One region of the Brucella sp. NBRC 12953 genome, then DNA from elsewhere that is predicted to be linked to it. Evidence: predicted binding sites of a transcription regulator. Region 1 holds the regulator's gene; each other region holds the start of a gene.

Region 1 (3,847 bases):
CTGGTCTCGAATATCGCGACAATGGCAGCTGGCGTGTGACGCTTGATCTGCTTGAAACGCAAAGGCCGAAACTTCGCTACGCACCGCACCGCATCCGCATTACTGCACGCGACATTCCGGCCAATACGACGATTGGTAGCGGGCTAACCGGCTTTGCGCGCCTGAGGGTGCCTTCGGGACCTGTGCGGCCGGGGAATTACGATTTTGCCTTCCATGCCTATTTCGGCGGTATCGGTGCCAACGGTTTCTTTCTTGGAACACCAAAGATTGCCGATGTGCCAGGACCAAACGACATGACGGCAAAAATTGCGAGTTCCATTGCTCAGTTACGCGTGCATGTTTCCGAACGTATTGCGGAAGTGCTCTCTGGTGAGGATGGCAGTGTTGCCGCAGCGCTCATAGCGGGTGAGCGAGCAGGGATCAGCGAAGAAACGAATGAGGATCTGCGCAAGGCAGGTCTGGCGCATATCCTGTCGATTTCCGGCCTGCATATGGTGCTGGCCGCTGGCGTTGTGATGATGTCGCTGAGGTCGCTGTTTGCTCTGATGCCGGGGTTTAGCGCCCGATATCCGGTCAAAAAGTTTGCGGCTTTTCTCTCGCTTCTAAGCTGCACATTTTATCTCGCCATGTCGGGTGCGGATGTTGCAGCACAGCGCAGTTACGTCATGATTGTCGTGATGCTCTGCGCATTGCTGGCTGACCGTGCTGCCATCAGTATGCGCAATCTTGCGATTGCGTCTGTCGCGATGATTGCAATTTCTCCGCATGAAATTCTGGGGCCGAGTTTTCAGATGTCTTTTTCAGCGACTCCGGGATTGATTGCTGCATTTGCATGGTGGAGCGACAGGAAAGCACGCAATCAAACGGCCAATGAAAATCGACGTTCTAATCCACGCGGATTTGTATCAAAAATGCTCGTTCCTGCGGTGGCGACAGGAGCAACATCGATTGTTGCCGGTATAGCGAGCGGAATATTCGCCGCCTATCATTTCAACAACACCGCACCCTTAGGCCTCGTCGGAAACGTATTGGCCCTGCCGGTTATCTCGATCCTTGTGATGCCCTTTGCAGTGCTGAGCTTGGTGTTGATGCCATTGCAGCTTGACTGGCTGCCATTACAGATCATGGGATTTGGTGTCCTATTGGTCAGGCATATTGCAAGTTTGGTCGCTAGCTTTTCTCCTGACGGCAATCCGGGCGTCATGCCTGCAAGCACGCTTATCCTCTGGACCGTAGCGCTTGTTATCGCGGTTGTTTCCACGACCCGGTTGCGATGGCTGGCTTTACCCTTTGTCATTGCCGGGCTTGTCGTTTTTATACGACCGCCATTGCCAGACATTCTCGTTAGCGAGGATGCAAAATTTGTGGCCGTGCGCCTACCTGATGGCAATTTCGCAGCCAATCGCAGCAGGCCGCCAAAATTCACAGGTCAAAACTGGCAGACAGCCTATTTGATCGAAACGTTTATTCCGCCGCAGATTGTAAAAAAGCAGAAGCTGGTATCCGCCACTGATGCGTTTGTCTGCGAAGAGGGACTGTGTACGATCCCTTTGCAGGACGGGCGGATGTTTGCTTATACCGCGCAGGAAGAGATGAAGGACATCGCCTGCAATATTGGCGATATCGTCGTTCTCGCGATAGCAGGCAAAAATCTGAGCTGCGAGCGCCCTGATGTGCTTGTGGTGGATCGAAAAGAGCTTGCCTTAAAGGGAACGCTTGAACTAAGGCTGGGGCAGAAGAAGGAGTCCTCGAAAGGCGAAGCTGCAACAGTTTCGGCTGTCCACGAAGTCGACAACGAAGATAAAATCTACCGATTCGAACCCGCAAAATCTCGTAAATTAGCCGGCTATGCAGATCATTTGAGCTTTGCCATTGATGCGCCAGCGAGGCCTTGGCACCTTCATCGTCTTTATTCGCGAGCAGCGCGGGGGCTAGCTGAGCGCGAATATCAAAAGAAGGCTGGCTCTGAAAAGAACTCTAAGCTCGAAGCGGCTCCAGCTTTTAAAGATAAGTCAGAACCGCTCTAGTTCATGGTTTTCTGGCAGACTTACAGCCGTTCCAGCTAAGAATGAATCGTTGGAACCGCTATAACTGATTGTTTTTACGCATTATCCGACGCATCGCAGCAGGAAAAGAAATCAGTCCGGCGAACCGATTTCCCTGCGGAGACGCTTCGCACTTTTGCCGGAAATACTATGAACATTAACCGCCACATATCTCACGGAAGTGCAGCGGTTATGTGTAAGATTTAATAGCGTCGGATCAGACCGATAAGCTTGCCCTGAACGCGCACGCGGTCAGGTCCGAAGATGCGGGTTTCGTAAGCCGGGTTTGCTGCTTCCAGCGCGATGGAAGCGCCTTTGCGGCGAAAACGCTTCAATGTCGCTTCTTCGTCGTCCACCAGTGCGACGACAATTTCACCCGGATTGGCTGTATCACCGCGTTTAATGATGACTGTATCGCCGTCAAAAATACCGGCGTCGATCATCGAATCGCCTTTGACTTCCAAAGCGTAGTGTTCACCGGCACCCAGCATTTCCGGAGGAAGGCTCAGTGAGTGTGTCTGATTCTGGATTGCCGAGATCGGCACACCGGCAGCGATGCGTCCCATCATAGGCACAGAAACCATTGTTGAGGAATCATTGTCCGCCATGACCGGAGCAGGGCGTGCCGGTGGAGGAGGGGGAGCTTTACCAAGGCTTCCTTCGATGACGCTCGGAGCGAACTTCTTCTGCGAGTTCAAGCCCGGTGCTATCGAATCTGGCAACCGCAGGACTTCCAGAGCGCGTGCTCTGTTAGGAAGTCTGCGGATAAAGCCACGTTCTTCCAAGGCCGTGATGAGGCGATGAATGCCCGATTTCGAGGCTAGATCGAGAGCCTCTTTCATCTCGTCAAAAGACGGAGGGATGCCCGTCTCTTTAAGACGTTCATGAATGAACAGCAGAAGCTCGTGCTGCTTACGGGTCAACATGCGCTACACCCTCCAAACCAGAATCAAATAAAAACAAAACCAGAACGAACACTATATGTTCCAGTCTTGTTCTGCAATGGTTTTAAAATGATTAATGAGGGCGGGAATTGATGCCGTTCGTTACAGCATCAATATTGTGCAAGCATCTCCAAGCGCTGCAGCTGGCGCATTTTCTTCTCTGATCAGTAGTGCATTGGAACGCACAAGAGCAGAAAGCATTGAAGAATCCTGAACTGGAAATGGCTTTACAATCAATGTGCCGTCGATTGCCTTTTCGACCGTCGCACGAACAAAGTCCCTACGATGATCGTTTGCATTCATTGGCTGACCAAATTTCGCGGGACGAATATCTGCAGTTAAGTCAGTGCCCGATAGCTTTGCCACCAATGGGCGCAGAAATACGAGACTGCAGACAAGGCTTGAAACCGGATTACCCGGCAGACCGATGACATGCACGGTTTTACCCGAAACTGTCTTGCGACCATACATCAGCGGTTTACCCGGGCGCATCGCGATCTTCCAGAAGTCGAGATCGACACCACAATTCTGTAAAGCCCCGTGAACGTAATCGCGATCTCCAACCGACGCGCCGCCAATCGTCACAAGAACATCGATGCCATCTTCGAGAACGGCACTAATTGCGGATTCGATCTTCGCAGGGTCGTCGATAATAATGCCCATATCTTCAGGCCTGCCGCCTGCGCGGCGAACGATTTCGGCGATGCCGACGCTGTTGGAGGCGACAATCTGGTCCGGGCCGGGAACTGTACCGGGCGGGACGAGCTCGTCTCCAGTCGCGAGTATTGCAATGCGGGGCTGTTTGAAAACGGAGATGGCTGCGTTGCCACTGGCCGCAGCAAGGGAAAGTGCCGGGGC
Region 2 (3,847 bases), on a different contig from region 1:
GCATTGCTGTCATACAGCATGCGTTCAACCTCAGCATTTGCCGGCGCGCGCATGTAAACAGATACGAGGGCCTCAATAGCTTCTTCAGAAAGTTTGCTTTGTCGTGCTTCTACGATAGCTGGTACATGTTCAACAATATCGCGTATCGTTTCGCGCAGAGCTCTGTCAGGTGTATCGACGAGGACTACCATCATTTCATCGTCATCGATTTTCGGTTTCGACTTTTCAGTTCGGGCCATCGATCTGCGGACCTTTGCACGGAATGCAGCAGCACGTTCCTTGGAAGCCTCCTTGTCTTTAAGGCTAAGTCTCTTCGTCCTGGATATCTTTTTGATTGGTACAGGGTTCAGTTCGGTTGCGAATTCCTGAGTGAACTCGGCGCTATCATAGACGCGAATGCCTTGAGTAGAAGACATCGAGATACTCCTGATGATAACGGATAGTAATTGACTTGTAACCTATATCACCAAAGCTATTTTTTCAAGGCTAGACTCTGAGTTTGTCGGTGCGTCAACACCGCTAGCCGGTCTATAGCTGGACGTAACGTTCACATGCGGGATATCATGATTGTAAGAGTGGATCGGTTGGTGCCGTAAACGCAAGATTGGTTGATCAGCGCAAGGTTCCGCTTTGTTAGATAGAGTTGATTATGGTCCTTGCGGGAAAGGCTATTCATCGTGTTCGGCCTCAAGAAAAACCCTGCCCTCAGCTCCGTGAAGACGTGCTTACACAATAATTTTGAAAGGCATCATTAAGCGGAAATCAATTGAACAAAACGCCTAAAACCGTTCAGATGAAACGAGCCACTTCTATCATCACACTTGCAGGTCGCGCCGACACACCATTAATTACAATGTTTTGCAAGTTTTTGCGTGAGTCTGGTTTTTGAACGGCATCGTAACTTTAATTTTGTTATAAGGTTGCCGGGTTTTCCTGTCGGTCAATGGCGTCGAAGCGCGTAAGCAAATTCTTGAACAGGAAGGCCGTTTGCCGGATGTGATCGTTGCTGCCGTCGCCGGCGGATCGAACGCAATTGGGCTGTTCCATCCGTTCCTGGACGACGCATCGGTCAAGAGTGTGGGTGTTGAAGCTGGCGATCGCGGTCTTGATGGCGTTGAGCATTGTGCCTCGATGAGTGTGGGCAGCCCCGGCGTTTTGCATGGCAACCGCACCTATCTGCTGCAGAACGAAGATGGCCAGATTCTCGAAGGTCATTCGGTTTCCGCAGGTCTCGACTATCAGAGCGTTGACTATGTGCCGATCCTCGAAGACGAAGCGCTTGAAGCTTTCCAGCTTTGCACCCGCTTTGAAGGTATTATCCCAGCGCTTGAATGGTGGTAAACTGTACAGCACCAGGTACAAGTCTGCCTTGCTCAATAGCTTCCGTTACGAAGCGGATTGCAACTTCCCTCGTCATGCCCTTTCCCGCCGTAAACAAGGCGGCCGCAGCACCATCCACCGCACCATTGCCACTGCCCGCCACCTCATGCAGGCAACCGAGGGCCAGGCCACCGTTCGGCAGTTTGCTGTCGAGCGCGGGCAGACCGAAAGGCAGGACCTGCCGCTGTCGCCCATTCCCGCCCTCCAGCCGCTCAATGCGCGACCGCAGTTCTGCAATAACGGGGTTGGCGGCGATCTCGGGCATTCGATACGGGTCCTCGCAGGGGTTTGCAGCTTCAGTAAAAGCTGATAAGTTCCCTATTTGTTCCGATTGCTTTCACGAGTCAATCGGGTCTGGATCGGCGAGATCACAGCTTTTGCGCGGTGTTCGAATGAATCCTGCAAGGGTTTCAAGGGGATATCCGGAAGGCCGCCAGCAGGAAATTTTTGTTTACGACGGGGACAGATGACAGCTTACCTGGAAAAGCTCAACGACCGGCAACGGGAAGCGGTGGAATATGGCGTGGGGGAGGCTGGTGTCAGCCGTCCGCTTTTGGTGATTGCCGGCGCTGGCTCAGGCAAGACCAATACATTGGCGCATCGGGTTGCCCATTTAATCGTCAAGGGGGCGGATTCCAGGCGGATCTTGCTGATGACTTTTTCGCGCCGGGCGGCTTCCGAAATGGGCCGACGGGTGCAACGGATCTGTCGGCAGGTGCTCGGTGAGAATGCAGCCATCATGCGGGATGCGCTGCACTGGGCCGGGACCTTTCACGGCATCGGGGCGCGGCTGTTGCGGATCTATGCTGAACAGATCGGCCTGCATGTGGATTTCACAATTCATGATCGCGAAGACAGTGCCGATCTGATGAATCTGGTTCGGCACGAACTGGGCCTGTCGAAAACAGAAAGCCGTTTTCCCACCAAGGGCACCTGCCTTGCGATCTATTCCCGTGTGGTTAACGCTGAAAGCACCATCGGCGAGATCCTGAATTCAGCCTATCCCTGGGCGATTGGCTGGGAAGAAGAACTCAGGCAGTTGTTTGCCGCTTATGTGGATGCCAAACAGGCACAGAACGTGCTCGATTATGACGATCTTCTGCTTTATTGGGCGCAGATGATGTCTGATCCCCAGCTCGCGCAGGATATTGGCGGGCGTTTCGATCATGTTCTTGTTGATGAGTATCAGGATACCAATCGGCTGCAGGCTTCTATTCTTCTGTCACTCAAGCCTGATGGACAGGGCCTGACTGTTGTCGGGGATGACGCGCAATCGATCTATTCTTTTCGGGCGGCGACGATACGAAATATTCTGGATTTTCCCAAAGCCTTCGCGCCAACGCCGGCAGACATCATCACACTCGATCGCAATTACCGCTCCACCCAGCCCATTCTGGCCGCGGCCAATGGAGTGATAGACCTTGCACGCGAGCGGTTCACCAAGAACCTGTGGACGGATCGTCGCTCGGAGCAGCGTCCCTTGCTCGTCACCGTCAGGGACGAAACTGACCAGGCCCATTATATTGTCGAGCAGGTGTTGGCCAATCGCGAGGTCGGTATCACGCTCAAGCAACAGGCCGTATTGTTCAGGACATCAAGCCATAGTGGCGCGCTTGAAATTGAACTGACGCGACGCAACATCCCTTTTGTCAAATTCGGTGGGCTGAAATTCCTCGATAGCGCGCATGTCAAGGACCTGCTGGCGGCGATCCGCTTTGCGCAGAACCCACGGGATCGCGTGGCGGGCTTTCGGCTGCTGCAAATGCTTCCGGGTATTGGTCCGCAGACAGCCGGCAAAATACTGGATACGATTGCCGCTGACCCGGAACCGTTATTATCTCTCGCTGAAATTCCGCCACCGCCCAAGGCGGGCGACGACTGGCCCGCCTTTGTCTCGATGCTTTCCGGCCTGCGCAAGTCAGAAGGCGGTTGGCCTGGGGAAATCGGTCAGGTGCGTCTGTGGTATGAGCCGCATCTTGAACGTCGTCATGAGGATGCTGAGACCCGCAAGTCGGATCTTCTTCAGCTTGAGCAGATTGCCGGCGGCTATCCCAATCGCGAGCGGTTTCTGACCGAATTGACCCTTGACCCACCCGATGCCACCAGCGATCAGGCGGGCGTCCCGTTGCTCGACGAGGATTATCTCATCCTGTCAACCATCCACTCCTCCAAGGGACAGGAATGGCGTTCGGTTTTCATGCTCAATGTGGTGGATGGGTGTATACCCTCGGATCTCGGTGCCGGAACGACGGCCGAACTCGAAGAAGAGCGGCGGCTGCTCTATGTCGGGATGACACGGGCGCGCGATAGCCTGAGCCTTATCACTCCGCAACGCTTCTTCACCTATGGGCAGAACACGCAAGGGGATCGGCATGTCTATGCGTCAAGAACGCGTTTTATCCCAAAGCCTCTGTTGCCGCTCTTTGAGCTGACAAGTTGGCCCAAACTCTCAGCGTCAAGTGCAGAG
Region 3 (3,847 bases), on a different contig from region 1:
CATTTTTCTCCAACACTTTCCAAAAGATGCTTCAATACAGGATTAATCATCCGGGTCGCGATCTGATGGTGTTTGCGGTCTGGCGAGATTGCCCTTTGAAAATGTGTAGCCGGTTTCAACCGCGTTGCGCCCGAACTTGTCGCGCAGACGGTCGATGGCGCTTTCAGCCACTGCGCGTTTTGTAGCTTGAGTATCAACAAGGTCTGGCGGATCTGCACGTTCATCTGATGAAAGTTCGCTTACCCCGATGCCGAGTAGACGGAATCTGGTTCCGTCCAGTTCCTTATCTAGAAGCTGCAGGCCGGTGCGGAAAATGCGGTCGGCAAGTTGCGTTGGATCGGCGAGCTGCCGATTGCGCGTTCGTAGTTTGAAATCTTGTGTCTTGAGCTTAAGTATAACGGTGCGTCCCGCTATATCCCCAACCTTTAGCCGTTGTGAGACCTTCTCAGATAAAGCGCGCAGCACGGGTATGAGATCAGTAGCCTGAGAAAGATCTTTATTGAAGGTGGTTTCAGCTGAAACACTCTTCATATCGTGCTCAGGTTCGACTTTACGGCTGTCCTGCCCGCGTGAAAGCCGAAACAGCCGCTGCCCCATCGTACCGTAAGCCTTCATGAGTGTGCCTTCATCCATCGTCTGAAGCTGCCCAATGGTGCGAATGCCATCACTTTCTAGCTTTGCATTAAATGATTTTCCGACACCCCAGATCATGCTGACAGGCTTGTCGCGAAGAAAATCCAGCGCTTCCATTTCACCAATAACAGAGAATCCGCGTGGTTTTTCGAGATCTGACGCAACCTTTGCGAGATATTTGCAATAAGATAGCCCGACAGAGATCGTGATTCCGATTTCAGTTTCGACACGCTTGGCAAACCGCGCCAGCACCATGGCCGCGGGCGCTCGGTGAAGACGTTCAGTGCCGCCCAAATCGAGAAAAGCCTCGTCGATAGAAATAGGCTCGACCAGCGGCGTCAGTTCGCGCATCAGTTGCCGAACTTCCCTGCCTACCTGAGAATATTTTTCCATGTTGGGTTTGATGACAACGGCTTGTGGGCAGGCTTCCAACGCCTTGAACATTGGCATGGCAGAGCGCACACCATGAATGCGTGCAATATAGCAAGCGGTCGAGACGACACCGCGTGTTCCACCACCGATGATGACCGGCTTATCGCGTATATCGGGATTGTCTCTTTTCTCGACTGAAGCATAAAACGCATCGCAATCCACATGAGCGAGCGACAGCTTGTAAAGCTCAGGATGACGTACAAGGCGAGGGCTTCCGCAGGTCCGACAGCGCCGAGCTGATTCCAGCTTTTGCAGCGACAAACAATCGCGGCAAAAGCCTTGCTCCGAGCGGTTTATAGCGAGTTGGTCAGCCATGGCAGTGTGCGTTTTTATGAACATAAAAGGAACATCGCCTTATAGCACTAAAGCGAGCCAATGCCATCGATACTCTGTCACCCTGTCAGCTGTGCCCTTGACATTGGCAAAGATATCACCAAGTTTAGTGTTATGAACAACCGCTTTGCTTCCATACTCCATCGGGTTCAACCGATCACGGGATAGCAACCCTCGAGGCCTGCCTTGCGCAGAGGGCTCCGGGGGACGGGTTGCCGCTTGGCTTCAAGCGGAATTGCTAAAAGCGCTTTCATCCAAAAATCAAGTAAATGCTCCAGCCGGGATTCGGTGCGGAGAACAATTATCCTTAGACAGCAGTGAGCTATCGTCATGAGCGAAAAGAATCGCAAGAAGCCAAAGATCGTCGTCAGCGATATTGACCATGAGCGCCTGACAATTCTGGCCGGCAACGTCTCCGAAAAGTTGGAGGAAGTGGCTGAGGAGTTGATGCAGGAACTCGATCGCGCAAAAGTTGTGCCGCAGAAAAAACTGCCGGCAGACGTCGTTCGCATGGGCTCGACGGTAGAGTTTCGCTCAAACGACGGGCATGAACGCAAAGTAACGTTGGTTTATCCCGGCGAGGCAGACATTGCTCAGGGCAAGATTTCTATTCTAACGCCAATCGGCACTGCTCTTATTGGCCTTACTCCGGGCCAGTCCATGTCGTGGACTGCACGCGACGGCAAAGCTCATGAGCTGAGCGTCATCAGTGTGATAAACGCTGAAGCGGTCAGCGCTGCATAGTTCTGCAGGCTGCAGGCGAGAAAGCCCCGCGAGGCGGGGCTTTTTTCAAAGATGATGATTAAGGCCACCTGGCAACAGTGTCATGGCCTTTTCTATAAGGGCAGGATCGCGTCCCGTTTCTTCGCAAAAACGTATCAATGTTGGTTCATGCCCGAGAAAGAATTGCAGCACTCCTGCGAGAAAGCCCGGTTCCTGTGCTGCAGAGCGAATAGATGACGCTTCAATGCCGGTGAGTGCGAGAAAACGCGGCAATAGATCCTTGTCTTGAGCCAACCACACAAGCGCTTCGACTGCTAGATTTTCCGCGTCGGTTTGGCTTAACAGCGTCTTCATATGGCCTCTCCAATTAACTCGTTGTTTTTACGTGATTTTATGCAGAAAAATCGCTTTCTGCCGTTTTGAGGAAAGCTTTAGACTGTGGCCTTTGTTTAATCGCCCAAAGTCTTAACGACAATGCGGGATTTGGCGAATATTTGCCTTTCGTCAATGAAATGCGCTTAAACTATAAGGGAGCTATATGGGTAGGACAAACAAGACAGCCTTGTTTTACCTCGGGAAAGATTAAGGCCAGGGAATATTCGATGACGAAAAGTGTCATGATCGTCGAGGACAACGAACTCAATATGAAGTTGTTTCGCGATCTTATCGAAGCCAGCGGATATGAAACCATCAGGACACGCAACGGTCTTGAGGCACTTGATCTTGCGCGCGAACATCGTCCCGATCTGATTTTGATGGACATTCAGCTTCCGGAGGTATCCGGTCTGGAAGTGACCAAGTGGCTTAAAGATGATGAGGAATTGCGGCATATTCCTGTGATTGCGGTGACGGCCTTCGCAATGAAAGGCGATGAGGAACGCATTCGGCAGGGAGGCTGTGAGGCCTATATATCCAAGCCGATCTCGGTGCCGCGGTTTATAGAAACCATAAAATCCTACTTGGGTGACGCTTAAACCTTTTCGATTTGGGGAATCTCGCAAGGGTGAGAATTTGGGGGGCTGGCTGATATGACTGCAAGAATTCTTGTCGTTGATGCTGCAGAATCAAATGCAAAGCTGCTCGAAGCGCTGCTCTTGCGCGAATATTATGAGGTCGTAACCGCTAATAAAGGCGCGGAAGCGATCGAGATTTGCCTGGGCGGGCAGATCGATGTGATTATCCTTGATGTCGTCATGTCAGATATGGACGGCTTTGACGTTTGTCGTCGCTTGAAAGACGACCCGCGCACCACCAATATTCCGGTTGTGATTCTAACGGCTCTGGATAGCTCTGAAGATAAGATCAAAGGGCTTGAGGCCGGAGCGGATGATTTCCTGTCCAAGCCCGCTCAGGATCTCCAACTCCTTTCACGCGTGAAAAGCCTCGCGCGTCTTAAAATGGTTTCGGATGAGCTTTTCCAACGCACTGGAACTGTCGCTGACACAGAAGTCGAAGCTCTACTCGTGACCAAATTATCCGGGCGCTTTGGCGGCGGGGAGGATGCAGCACGTATTCTGGTGGTGGATGAGAATGAACTGGCAGCAGCACGGTTGCGCCTAATCCTCGGCGAGGATTATTTTGTCGATGTCGCACATGACGCAAATGCGGCTCTCATCAAGGCGATTGAGAATGATTACGACAGCATCGTCATTTCGGCAGATTTTACCTATTACGACCCATTGCGATTATGCTCACAGATACGCACAATCGAGCGCACACGGCTTGT

What was found. Region 1 encodes LexA, which represses DNA repair genes until DNA is damaged. Its sites were predicted from a motif close to TGTTCNNNNTGTGTTCNG; they were not measured.
Positions count from the first base shown of each region.
Region 2: the regulator LexA is predicted to act here: its motif matches at 1,693-1,710, upstream of ABWV94_RS17140 (ATP-dependent helicase).
Region 3: the regulator LexA is predicted to act here: its motif matches at 1,397-1,414, upstream of ABWV94_RS14030 (DNA polymerase IV).

Region 1 covers NZ_BAABSV010000001.1:710,979-714,825, reverse strand. The annotation lists gene ABWV94_RS03465 (ComEC/Rec2 family competence protein) at 1-2,027, shown strand, start outside; gene lexA (transcriptional repressor LexA) at 2,249-2,971, opposite strand; gene ABWV94_RS03455 (molybdopterin molybdotransferase MoeA) at 3,092-3,847, opposite strand, start outside.
Region 2 covers NZ_BAABSV010000007.1:70,067-73,913, reverse strand. The annotation lists gene ABWV94_RS17155 (hypothetical protein) at 1-416, opposite strand, end outside; partial or broken gene ABWV94_RS17150 (tryptophan synthase subunit beta) at 925-1,332, shown strand; partial or broken gene ABWV94_RS17145 (damage-inducible protein) at 1,424-1,645, opposite strand; gene ABWV94_RS17140 (ATP-dependent helicase) at 1,847-3,847, shown strand, end outside.
Region 3 covers NZ_BAABSV010000005.1:212,717-216,563, reverse strand. The annotation lists gene ABWV94_RS14030 (DNA polymerase IV) at 43-1,380, opposite strand; gene rnk (nucleoside diphosphate kinase regulator) at 1,729-2,142, shown strand; gene ABWV94_RS14020 (DUF3572 domain-containing protein) at 2,188-2,475, opposite strand; gene ABWV94_RS14015 (response regulator) at 2,724-3,095, shown strand; gene ABWV94_RS14010 (PleD family two-component system response regulator) at 3,150-3,847, shown strand, end outside.